Linked DNA regions of Oligoflexus sp.. The protein of the gene in region 1 interacts with the protein of each later gene in a pairwise test. Links are inferred from orthologs where the notes say so. Each region holds a gene or a part of one and is shown in the gene's direction. Other genes may lie near its edges.

Evidence for each region.
Region 2: the proteins of VFO10_RS01255 (region 1) and dnaE interact in binary tests that used the Escherichia coli proteins (3 or more experiments, as listed by UniProt). The link is inferred for Oligoflexus sp. from one-to-one orthologs.

What each region holds. Positions count from the first base shown.
Region 1 is NZ_DASTAT010000010.1:33,903-38,701, reverse strand. The notes cover bases 1,162-3,961. They hold VFO10_RS01255 (aminotransferase class I/II-fold pyridoxal phosphate-dependent enzyme), read left to right. Parts: upstream 1,162-1,870; coding sequence 1,871-3,052; downstream 3,053-3,961. Other genes in these bases: hisS (histidine--tRNA ligase), read right to left, coding at 3,768-3,961; lspA (signal peptidase II), read right to left, coding at 3,049-3,699; VFO10_RS01260 (hypothetical protein), read left to right, coding at 1,325-1,786. In the rest of the region: VFO10_RS01270 (ammonium transporter), read right to left, coding at 1-225; VFO10_RS01265 (DedA family protein), read right to left, coding at 457-1,143; more of hisS, read right to left, coding at 3,962-4,799. UniProt on the Escherichia coli protein: Shows aminotransferase activity with methionine and histidine as substrates, and to a lesser extent also with phenylalanine.
Region 2 is NZ_DASTAT010000076.1:67,278-72,454, reverse strand. The notes cover bases 1,000-5,177. They hold dnaE (DNA polymerase III subunit alpha), read left to right. Parts: upstream 1,000-1,374; coding sequence 1,375-4,977; downstream 4,978-5,177. Other genes in these bases: VFO10_RS17430 (biosynthetic peptidoglycan transglycosylase), read left to right, coding at 5,011-5,177; VFO10_RS17440 (sulfate ABC transporter substrate-binding protein), read right to left, coding at 1,000-1,159. In the rest of the region: sulfate ABC transporter permease subunit CysT, read right to left, coding at 1-157; more of VFO10_RS17440, read right to left, coding at 161-999. UniProt on the Escherichia coli protein: DNA polymerase III is a complex, multichain enzyme responsible for most of the replicative synthesis in bacteria. This DNA polymerase also exhibits 3' to 5' exonuclease activity. The alpha chain is the DNA polymerase catalytic subunit.

The sequences.
Region 1 (4,799 bases):
GAAACTCTGGAGCATGGTCGAGATCACGTTGCGCGTGCGGACCATGCCGCCATAGAAAAAGGAAAGACCAGGCGTCATGAAGAGAACCAGCGCCGAGCTGCACAGCATCCAGGCCACATCTCCCGGAACGATGGCGCCTCCTGTTTTCAAAGGTTCGGTTGCGGGCACAAAGGCCGCAAAGAGGCTTAACGCCACTAAAATTATGAGGGGGACCGATGTCTTCATGCAGGCTCTCCTTCTTGCTCATGCGAGTCGTGTGGTGGTTGTCCAAGCTGCCTCTTTAAAGCACAAGACATACCAGGTTTCTGGAATCCCGGATTACGCTGCGAGAACATCATGTTAAGGAAAATACGGAGGCCAGAAGGACCCCTGGAAAAGTACCGAATGGTAGGAATGGGGGAAGTGGGCCCGCGCTTTGGTAGGATGGTGCGCGGGAAACCCTTATACGTCCTGCTTTCAGCGTTCGTTCAGTGCTGCGCCGCGGGTCTGTTTTTCTTTCCAACCGCGCCATGTTTCGATGGCAACGGGCAGAAGTGAGAGAAAAATGATGGCAAAGATCACGATGTGAAAGTTGTCTTTCACTGTCGGCATATTCCCGAACATGAAGCCAGCTATGAGAAAGCTCCAAACCCAAAGAAGGCCGCCGACGATATTGTAGGCCAGAAAGCGGCTGTAGCGCATATGCCCAATGCCGGCCACAAACGGCGCGAAGGTTCTGATGATCGGCGCGAAGCGGGCGATGATGATGGCCTTGCCCCCATGTTTTTCATAGAAGGCCTGGGCAGCGAACAGGTGCTTCTTATTCAAAAGCACGCCCGTGTCTTTGGAAAAGACGCGGGGGCCTAGATACTTCCCTATATGATAATTTACGGCATCTCCCAGGATCGCCGCAACGGACAGGAGCACGATCAGCATGGGAAGACTGAGGTATGCGTTCTCCACAGCGGCCATCGCGCCCAATGCGAAAAGGAAGGAATCACCGGGAAGAAAAGGGGCCACGACCAGACCTGTCTCACTGAAGATAACCATAAACACCAGAACATAGATCCATGGTCCCATGAACGTGATCCAGTTGTTCAGGTGCAGGTCCATGTGCAGGATGATGTCAATAAACTGCCTGATCCATTCGATTAAGATATCCATAGGCCTCGCTTTCCGTAGGGGCAAATAAACCGAAAGCTTATCATGGGTTCTTCCCACCAAGCGATGGTTCAGTCTGGCACGAATGGCCTGGCATAAATAATTTTCGGTTTAGGCAGCCTTCTCGCTTTTGGTTATACCAGGAGCGAGAAAGCTTTCACATTTTGAACAAAGGATGAAACCCATGAAACACTTCCTCCTCCTCACCGCTTTCCTTATGGCATCGGTCGCAAGCGCGAAGCCCGTGGCCTTTTTGAAGCAATCGGGCGGATTCTGCCCCGGCACCTGCCCGTCCTCGTCCATCACGATCGAACAGAATGGGACTGTGATCGTGGAAATACAAAAGTATGTGCCCACGCCCTCGGTCGAGCGTCGGGTGCTCCTGCGCATGGGCAAGGAACTGACTGCCGCCATGCTGAAGGACATTCAGTCGATCAGCAGCGCGGAGCTGGTGGACACGGATGAAGGTCAGCCCTTCTGTGCGGACATCCCTGAGCTGCTCTTCACGGTCGTTCAGGGCAACCAAAAGATTGATATCGGCTATGATCGTGACTGCCACAAATTCCGTATGGCGAATTTTCACGGTTCGCAGATCGTCGATATGCTGAAAGACTTCCTGCAGCTCCATTACTACTCCCTGCGTTGAGTCTCTTGCGCCGCCGCTTGTTTTTCGGGACACTGAGGGGCGGGTCCGGTCACCCGCTCGCTCAACCCTTGCCCAGGACGTCTCATGCTCGCATCGCGTTGGCAGGCTTTTTCCAGTTCGATCTTCTCCAAAATGTCCCAGATGGCTGCCGCGCATCAGGCTGTAAACCTGGCTCAAGGCTTTCCCGATTTTGATGGACCCGCGGCTATCAAGGAAGCAGCCATTCAGGCAATCCGGGGGAACTTCAATCAGTACGCCCCCAGCACGGGGCTCGGAGAATTAAGGCGACAGCTCGCCAAAAGACAGGCCGAGCAGTACGGGCTCACCTACGACTTCGCCGGCGAGGTCACCGTTTTCTCAGGAGCCACGGAAGCCATCTTCTGCTGCATTATGGGCCTATGCGGACCCGGGGATGAAGTCCTGACCTTTGAACCCTTCTTTGATTGCTATCCCGCTGCCACTGCCATGGCTGGTGCTGTTTTGAAAACAGTTCCCCTGCGCGCCCCGGACTGGTCGTTTTCCGTCGATGAACTGCGCGCAGCCGTGACGAGCCGAACCAGGGTTCTGCTGCTCAACAGTCCGCATAATCCGAGCGGCAAGGTCTTCAATCGTCAGGAACTGCAAAGTCTCGCCGACCTGGCCCAGGAAAAAAATCTTATCGTGATCACCGATGAAGTCTATGAAGAGCTGTTTTTCACGCCGGCGCGGCATCTGCCGATCGCGCGTTTGAACGGCATGCGGGACCGCACGATCACCATTTCCTCGACGGCCAAGACCTTTAGCCTGACCGGCTGGAAGGTGGGTTTCACCTTCGCCGATAAAAAATTAACGGAACTCATCCGCATCCCGCATCAGTACACCGTCTTCTGTTCCGCCACACCGCTGCAGGCTGGCATGATCGCGGCCTATCAGCTGGGGCAGGACTATTATCTGGATTTCCGCGAGCAGTATACGCGGCGTCGCGATACGCTCCTCGGCATCCTTCGAAAACATGGCTTCACCTGCAAAGCGCCGGAAGGCACCTACTTCATCACCGCGGACTACAGTCAGATCCAGGATATTCCAGATATGGAATTCGCGGCCTGGCTGACGGAAAAAGTGGGTGTGGCCTGCCTGCCGATTTCGAGTTTTTATTTGGATGCGGAGAACGCGCGGAAGAATCTGCGACTCGTGCGCTTTGCGTTTTGCAAGGAAGTGGAGACTCTGGAGGAAGCTGGCCGTCGACTCGCGGAACGACTGCCGCGAGCCCTGGCCGAACGCACTTAACTTTTCACGATCACGGTTTCAGGCGGACTGTCAAAGTCCGCAATCAAAGGCTTGCGACGCAGGATCATTTCCAGGATGAAGGCGATGATGCCGACGTTGATGGCGATATCCGCGACGTTGAAGACCGCGAAGTCATGCCGCCAGCCGAAAATATTCCAGCCCACGGAAACAAAGTCGATGACGTAACCCTGAATGATGCGGTCGATGAAGTTACCGATGGCACCCGCCAGGATCATGACCAGACCGAAACGGGTCAGGTGAAAGTTGATCGGCAGGGTGCGCAGGTAAAAGGAAATGTAGACCACGCAGATCAAGGTCACGAGATAAAAGAATGGCACCCGAATGTTGTCGGGAAGGTTCGACAGCATGCTGAAGGCAGCGCCGCGGTTCCGCTCATACTGAAAATTCATGCGAATGAAAAAGGCGTTCTCTTCATAGGGCGCTTCAGGACGCCCCACAGACGCCACAGGAACGGTTCGGCTTTTGTGGATATCGAGGTTCGTGGGATGGGAGTAAGTCATCAGGCTGTTCTGAGCATGACGCTTGGTGACCTGATCGATGGCGATGGTCGACAAAAATATAAGCACCAGAGCGGCCGCGATCTGTTTGCCACGGACCGTTTTCAGAAAAGACATCGTCATAGCCATCTGAGAGAATTCCTTGTGTTGAGAACCCGATATTTCAAGTTATCCTATCATCACCCGGCGGCGCAAGCTCAGCTGAGCTGCGAAAGCTCTGTAAAGGCGTCGACCCAAGGCACGGACTTTCTTTCCTGACCGCTGGCGAGATCCTTGATGCTGACTGTTTTACTGGCCACCTCATCCCCGCCCAGAGTCAGAACGTACTGGTACTGGCGCTTGTCAGCAAACTTGAACTGATTGCCGAGTTTGCCTTCCTTCAGAGCAATGTCGGCCAGGACTCCCGCCGCGCGCAGTTCCGCGAGCAACTGAAATCCGTAGCTCCGACCCTCTTCACCGGCCAGTGCGATGAATACACCACGGCGGGTTTTATCATCAGCCAGGCCAAGCTGCTCCAGAGCGGCCAGCAGGCGATCGACGCCGATGGATCCGCCCACTCCTGCCAGTTCCTGGGTGGAAAAACGCGAGACGAGGCCGTTGTAACGTCCACCTGACGAGATGGAACCGAAACCATCCAGCCCATCAATCGTGGTTTCAAAGACAATCCCCGTATAGTAACCAAGGCCGCGGGCAATGCTGAGGTCCACCCGAACTTTGGCCTTGGTGTTTTGATAAAGCTTTTGCAAAAGTCCGGCGGTCTCTTCGAGTCGCTTGATCTCCTGCAGGGCGGGTGTTCCCGCAAGCAGTTCCTTCACCGGATTCAAATCGGTTTGACCCGAGGCATCACGTCCCTGCAAAACTTTCAGAAGGCGATCGGCGCCTGAAGCCTCCGAGCCTTCGATCTGCAGAATAAGGTCTTTGACCGCGGGCTCGCCGATTTTCGCGAGCTTATCGAGGGCGATCAACGTTCGATTTTCACCGCCGGCCACCAGCTGGGGCAGACAGGCTTTGATAAGAGCGGACAGAATAATGCGATGACCGATGGCCATCGTGAACGCACCGGGCACCAGCTCGACGAGGTTGCTCATGATGCACGACAGCACTTCCACATCCGCCGCCAGCGAATCGACGCCAATGATATCCAGATCCGCCTGGCAGAATTCGCGGTAACGGCCCTTCTGAGGTTTCTCGCCGCGCCACGAATTGCCGATCTGCACTTTTTTAAAGGG
Region 2 (5,177 bases), on another replicon or contig:
TGACTGTTCGCCACAGCTGATCCCAGCTCAAAGTTGACGTTTTAAACACCAGTCCAGCCAGCGGAATAACCACCATCAGGACCAAATAAAAAAGGGTCACGCCTAACGTGAGGCGAAACCCGGGGACGATGGATCGTGTCTTGGCAGCAGTGGTCATCGTTCAGCCCACGCCATGAATCTGGTCAAAAGTCCCGCCATCATCAAAGTGCTTCTTTTGGGCTGCACGCCAACCCCCAAAGAGTTCATCTATGGTAAAGAACTTGATCGGTCTGAACGTGGCCTCATATTTTTTCTGAGCCGCCGCGGACCGCGGACGGAAACCATGCTGAGCGACGATGTCCTGGGCCTTATCTGTGTAAAGATACTGAAGATAAGCCTCGGCCTGTTTCCGCGTTCCTTTTTTATCCACAACTTTATCCACAACAGCCACGGACGGTTCGGCCAGGATTGAAACACTCGGCGTGATCAGTTCAAACTTATCCTTCCCGAGTTCCTTGAGCGCCAGAAACGCTTCATTTTCCCAGGTCAGCAGCACATCCCCGATGCGCCTTTCCGCAAAAGTGGTCGTTGCCCCACGCGCCCCGGCATCCAGCACCTTCACATTCTGATAAAGCGCGCGCACAAATTCCTGGGCCTTGGCGTCATTCCCTCCGGGTTGTTTCAGGGCATAACCCCAGGCCGCCAGGTAATTCCAACGGGCACCGCCACTTGTCTTGGGGTTCGGCGTCACGACGGCAATGCCGGGTTTCACAAGATCATTCCAATCCTTGATCCCTTTCGGGTTCCCCTTGCGAACCAGGAACACGATGGTCGAGGTATAGGGTGCGGATCGTTCCCCAAGTCTTTTTTGCCAGTCAGGAGCCACCAGTCCGCGATCCACCATGGCATCTATGTCATAGGACAGAGCCAGAGTCGCCACGTCGGCATCCAAACCATCCATGATGGCCCGGGCCTGCTTGCCGGATCCGCCATGGGACTGGCGAACATCCAGATCCTCGCCGGTCTTGCTTTTCCAGGCTGCGGTGAATTCGTGGTTGATATCTTTATAAAGCTCCCGCGTGGGATCGTAGGACACATTGAGCAAGGCTTTGCCCTGGGCCAGGCTGGAAATGAGCAGCGTACCGGAGAGAAAACTTGTAAGGTACTTTCGCAGGCGCATGACAAACCTCCCTGATGTGTCAGGGGGCATCCTAACGACCCGGCCCGGGGCACTGAACGAAGTAATTCTTGGAAGCTTATTCCAAATCTGGATATGACCAAAGAGTAGCCCCGCGATGAGGTCACAAGGACCTGGTCTGGCCGTTCCTGCGCCTTGCTGTATGGACCCATACAGGTATAATCGGGAGTCGTTCCCACCATTCCGAGGAAAGCCCATTGGACGCCAGCTCGACGAATAACTACGTACAACTCCATGTCCACAGTGAATACTCGCTGCTCGATGGTGCCATCGGGATCGGCGACCTTGTGAAAAAAGCGAAAAAGCTTGGGCACACCGCCGTTGCCCTCACCGATCATGGCAATATGTTCGGGGCCATTGAGTTCTATGGCAAATGCAAGGACAACGGCATCAAACCCATTCTGGGGACCGAGCTTTATTGGGAAGGCGTAGCCGCCACCCGCGAACTCAGCAAGAACGGTTTCAACCGCGTGCGGAACATGGATGCCTTCCACCTTGTGGTGCTGGCTCGTTCCAAAGTCGGCTATCACAGCCTTTGCCGCGTGGTGAGTTCCGCCTATCTGAATGCCTCGGAATCGGATGCGATTCCCACTGTCAAGGAAGAGCATCTGAAAAGCATGAGCCAGGACCTTGTCGCGATGTCGAGCTGTCTCCGCGGAGAGTTCGGCTGCCTCATGGAAATGCTCACACAGCACAGTCGTGATCCCATAGCGGAACTGAAGGCACCGAGTGACGAGCTGGCTCCGATCGTGACGGCGCTCAACGATCATGTGGCGCTCATGCGTTCCATCTTCGGTGAGGACGGTTATTTCATTGAACTGATCGATAACAATATCCCGCAGCAGAAGCGGATGCTGCCTCTTTTGGTTGCGGCTGCGAAGCATTATGGGCTTGATATCGTCGCGACCTCGGATGCGCATTATCTGAATCCCGAGGATTCCGAAGCGCATGCCGTGCTCACAGGCATCAAAAATGAATTGACCATGCGGCACCTCCGCAATCGAATTCAGACTGCGGAATTCCATGTCTTCGATAATGACGAGATGGAAGCCCGCTACGGCGCCTGGCCGGAGGCTTTGGCCAATCAGAAAAAAATCGCGGATCTTTGCCAACTCGAACTCAAGTTCGGCGAATATTTCCTGCCGCGCTTTGAACTGCCCAGCGGTGAATCCGAAGCCGACGCTCTCCGGCGCCTGGCCAAGGAAGGCCTGGAAGAGCGGATCAAAACCATCCGCGTTCTTTATGGCAAGTCCCTGACACCGGAACGCGAGCAGGAATACTGGAAACGCCTTGAATATGAAACCGAAGTCATCATCTCGATGGGCTTTCCCGGTTACTTCCTCATAGTCCAGGACTTCATCAACTGGGCCAAGGACAATGATATTCCCGTCGGACCAGGCCGGGGTTCGGGTGCCGGTTCGGTGGCCGCCTGGGCCCTTCGTATCACCGACCTTGACCCTTTGCGTTTCAACCTCATCTTCGAACGCTTCCTGAACCCTGAGCGTGTGTCGATGCCCGACTTTGACGTCGACTTCTGCCAGGACCGCCGGGACGAGGTGATCAAATACGTTACGAAAAAATACGGCGCCGATAACGTGGCCCAGATTACAACCTTCGGTAAAATGAAGGCGAAAGCCGCGCTGCGCGACGTCGGCCGCGTCCTGGAAATCGGTTACGGCAAGGTCGACAGGATTGCCAAGCTCATTCCCAATGAATTGGATATTAAGCTCAAGGACGCTCTGGCCCGCGAGCCGCGCATCCTGGAGGAAGGCAGGAAGGACGAGAACATTCAAAAGATGCTCGACCTCGCCCTGAAGATCGAAGGCCTGAGCCGCCACACCTCGGTTCACGCTGCAGGTGTCGTGATCGCCGACGGCGGCATGTCGAACCTCGTTCCCGTGTACAAGGCTCCTGATGGATCCTTGATCACGCAGTATGAAATGAAAAACGCCGAGAAAGTCGGCCTTGTGAAATTCGACTTCCTCGGTTTGAAGACTCTGACAGTGATCCAGCGCGCGGTGAAACTGATCCGCGCGAGCAAGGATTCGAAATTCAATATCGACACCATCGACCTTGAGCGCAAAGAGGTGTACGACGTCATCTCCTCGGCTCACTCGGTCGGTATCTTCCAGCTTGAAAGTTCGGGCATGCAGGCCCTTCTCAGAAAGCTGAAACCGAGCCGCTTCGAAGACGTGATCGCTGTCGTGGCGCTCTTCCGTCCAGGTCCTCTGGGATCGGGCATGGTGGATGACTTCATCGAACGTAAGCATGGACGTCAGGAAATCGAATATCCGCATGCGTCGCTCGAAGGCATCCTCTCCGATACTTACGGGATCATTCTGTACCAGGAGCAGGTGCAGAAAATCGCCGCGACCATGGCGAACTACTCGCTCGGTGAAGCGGATCTCTTGCGCCGCGCCATGGGTAAGAAAAAGCCCGAGGAAATGGCCAAGCAGAAATCCCGCTTCCTGTCAGGAAGCAAGGAAAACAACATCGACGAAAAACTCGCCGATGAAATCTTCGAGCTGATGGCGAAGTTCGCCGCTTACGGCTTTAACAAGTCTCACTCCGCCGCTTACGGCCTTGTGAGTTATCAGACGGCTTATCTGAAAACCTTCTTCCCCGAACAGTTCATGGCCGCGATCATGACCTGCGATTTGGACAACACCGATAAGCTCGTCCGCTATATCGAGGAATGCCGGCGTCTGAAATTCCAGATCTTCCCGCCCGACATCAACCGCAGCTATCTTGAATTCGATGTGCCGAAAGTCAAGGCCATCGGCTTTGGTTTGGCTGCGATAAAAGGGATTGGTGGCTCGTCGATCGAAGCCATCATCAAGGAACGGGACCGCGGCGGCAAATTCCATTCGTTGACGGACCTTGCGAAACGCGTGGACCTACGGCAGGTCGGCAAGAAAACCCTCGAACTTTTGATTCAAGGCGGTGCCCTGGATGGCTTCGGCAAATCGCGCGCCACCCTCATGGGTCTTCTGGCCGAAATGGTCCGCTACTCCGAGGCTCATCATTCCGCCAGGAATCAGGGTCAAAGACTGCTCTTTGATGAGTTCGATGATGATCCGAAGCAGGCGCAGCTTGCCGACTGGGAAGAGGCTGCGGCCGATGCGGAGACGTCGCTGTCGCCGATCGAATGGCTGCACAAGGAGAAAAAACTCCTCGGCGTCTTCCTGAGTGGCCACCCTGCGGAATGCTTTGCCATGGACGCGAAACGTTTTGGTCAGCTGCGCGTCGGCGATATTCCGAAGAACATCGGGAAAAAAGATGTGCATGTCGTAGCGCTCCTCAATGGAACATCAGAACGCCTGACCAAAACCGGCAAGAAGATGCATTATTTCCAGATCGAGGACGAAACCGGCAGCTGGGAGGCCGTGTCCTTTGAAAACGATCTGCCGGCCGATGTGCCAAGGCCCGAGCCCGGTTCGATGGTCCTGGTGAAACTCAGCATTCAGCAGGGTTTCGATGGCGTAAGTATAAATGTCCGCGTCAGTGGCCTGGAGCCTCTGCAGCAGACCCGCCGGACCGCGGTGAAAAAAGCGGTCATTCAGCTGTCGAGCCAGTTGGAAATGGATCCCAGGGCTCTGAAGCGGCAGCAGCGCCTTTTGCAGCGTCTGCAGGATATGATCCAGGAAAATCCTGGCACCACCCCGCTCGCTCTGGAATTGGCTTTTGAGAAGGCGCAGGTTAGAATCAAGCCTGAACGTTTGGGCATTGATTTGAATGACAGCGTCTGTCAATCGCTGTTCAGTCTGAAGCGTGAGGGTGTGAGTCTGCAGTATGCCTGAACTTCAGCGCCTTACCCTCAAGGAGCCCGGTGGATGGATTTACAATCCTTCAAGCGATTTCCGCGAAACCTCTTCGCTGCGCTCGGGGTATTGTTCGTCCTTGGGCTCGTGACGCTCGCGCTCCTGACGCCGCCGGTGTGGGAGTTGAAAAAAGGCCCTGTCTTCGTCGTCCGCTGGCCCAAATCCGGCCCCCAGACTTT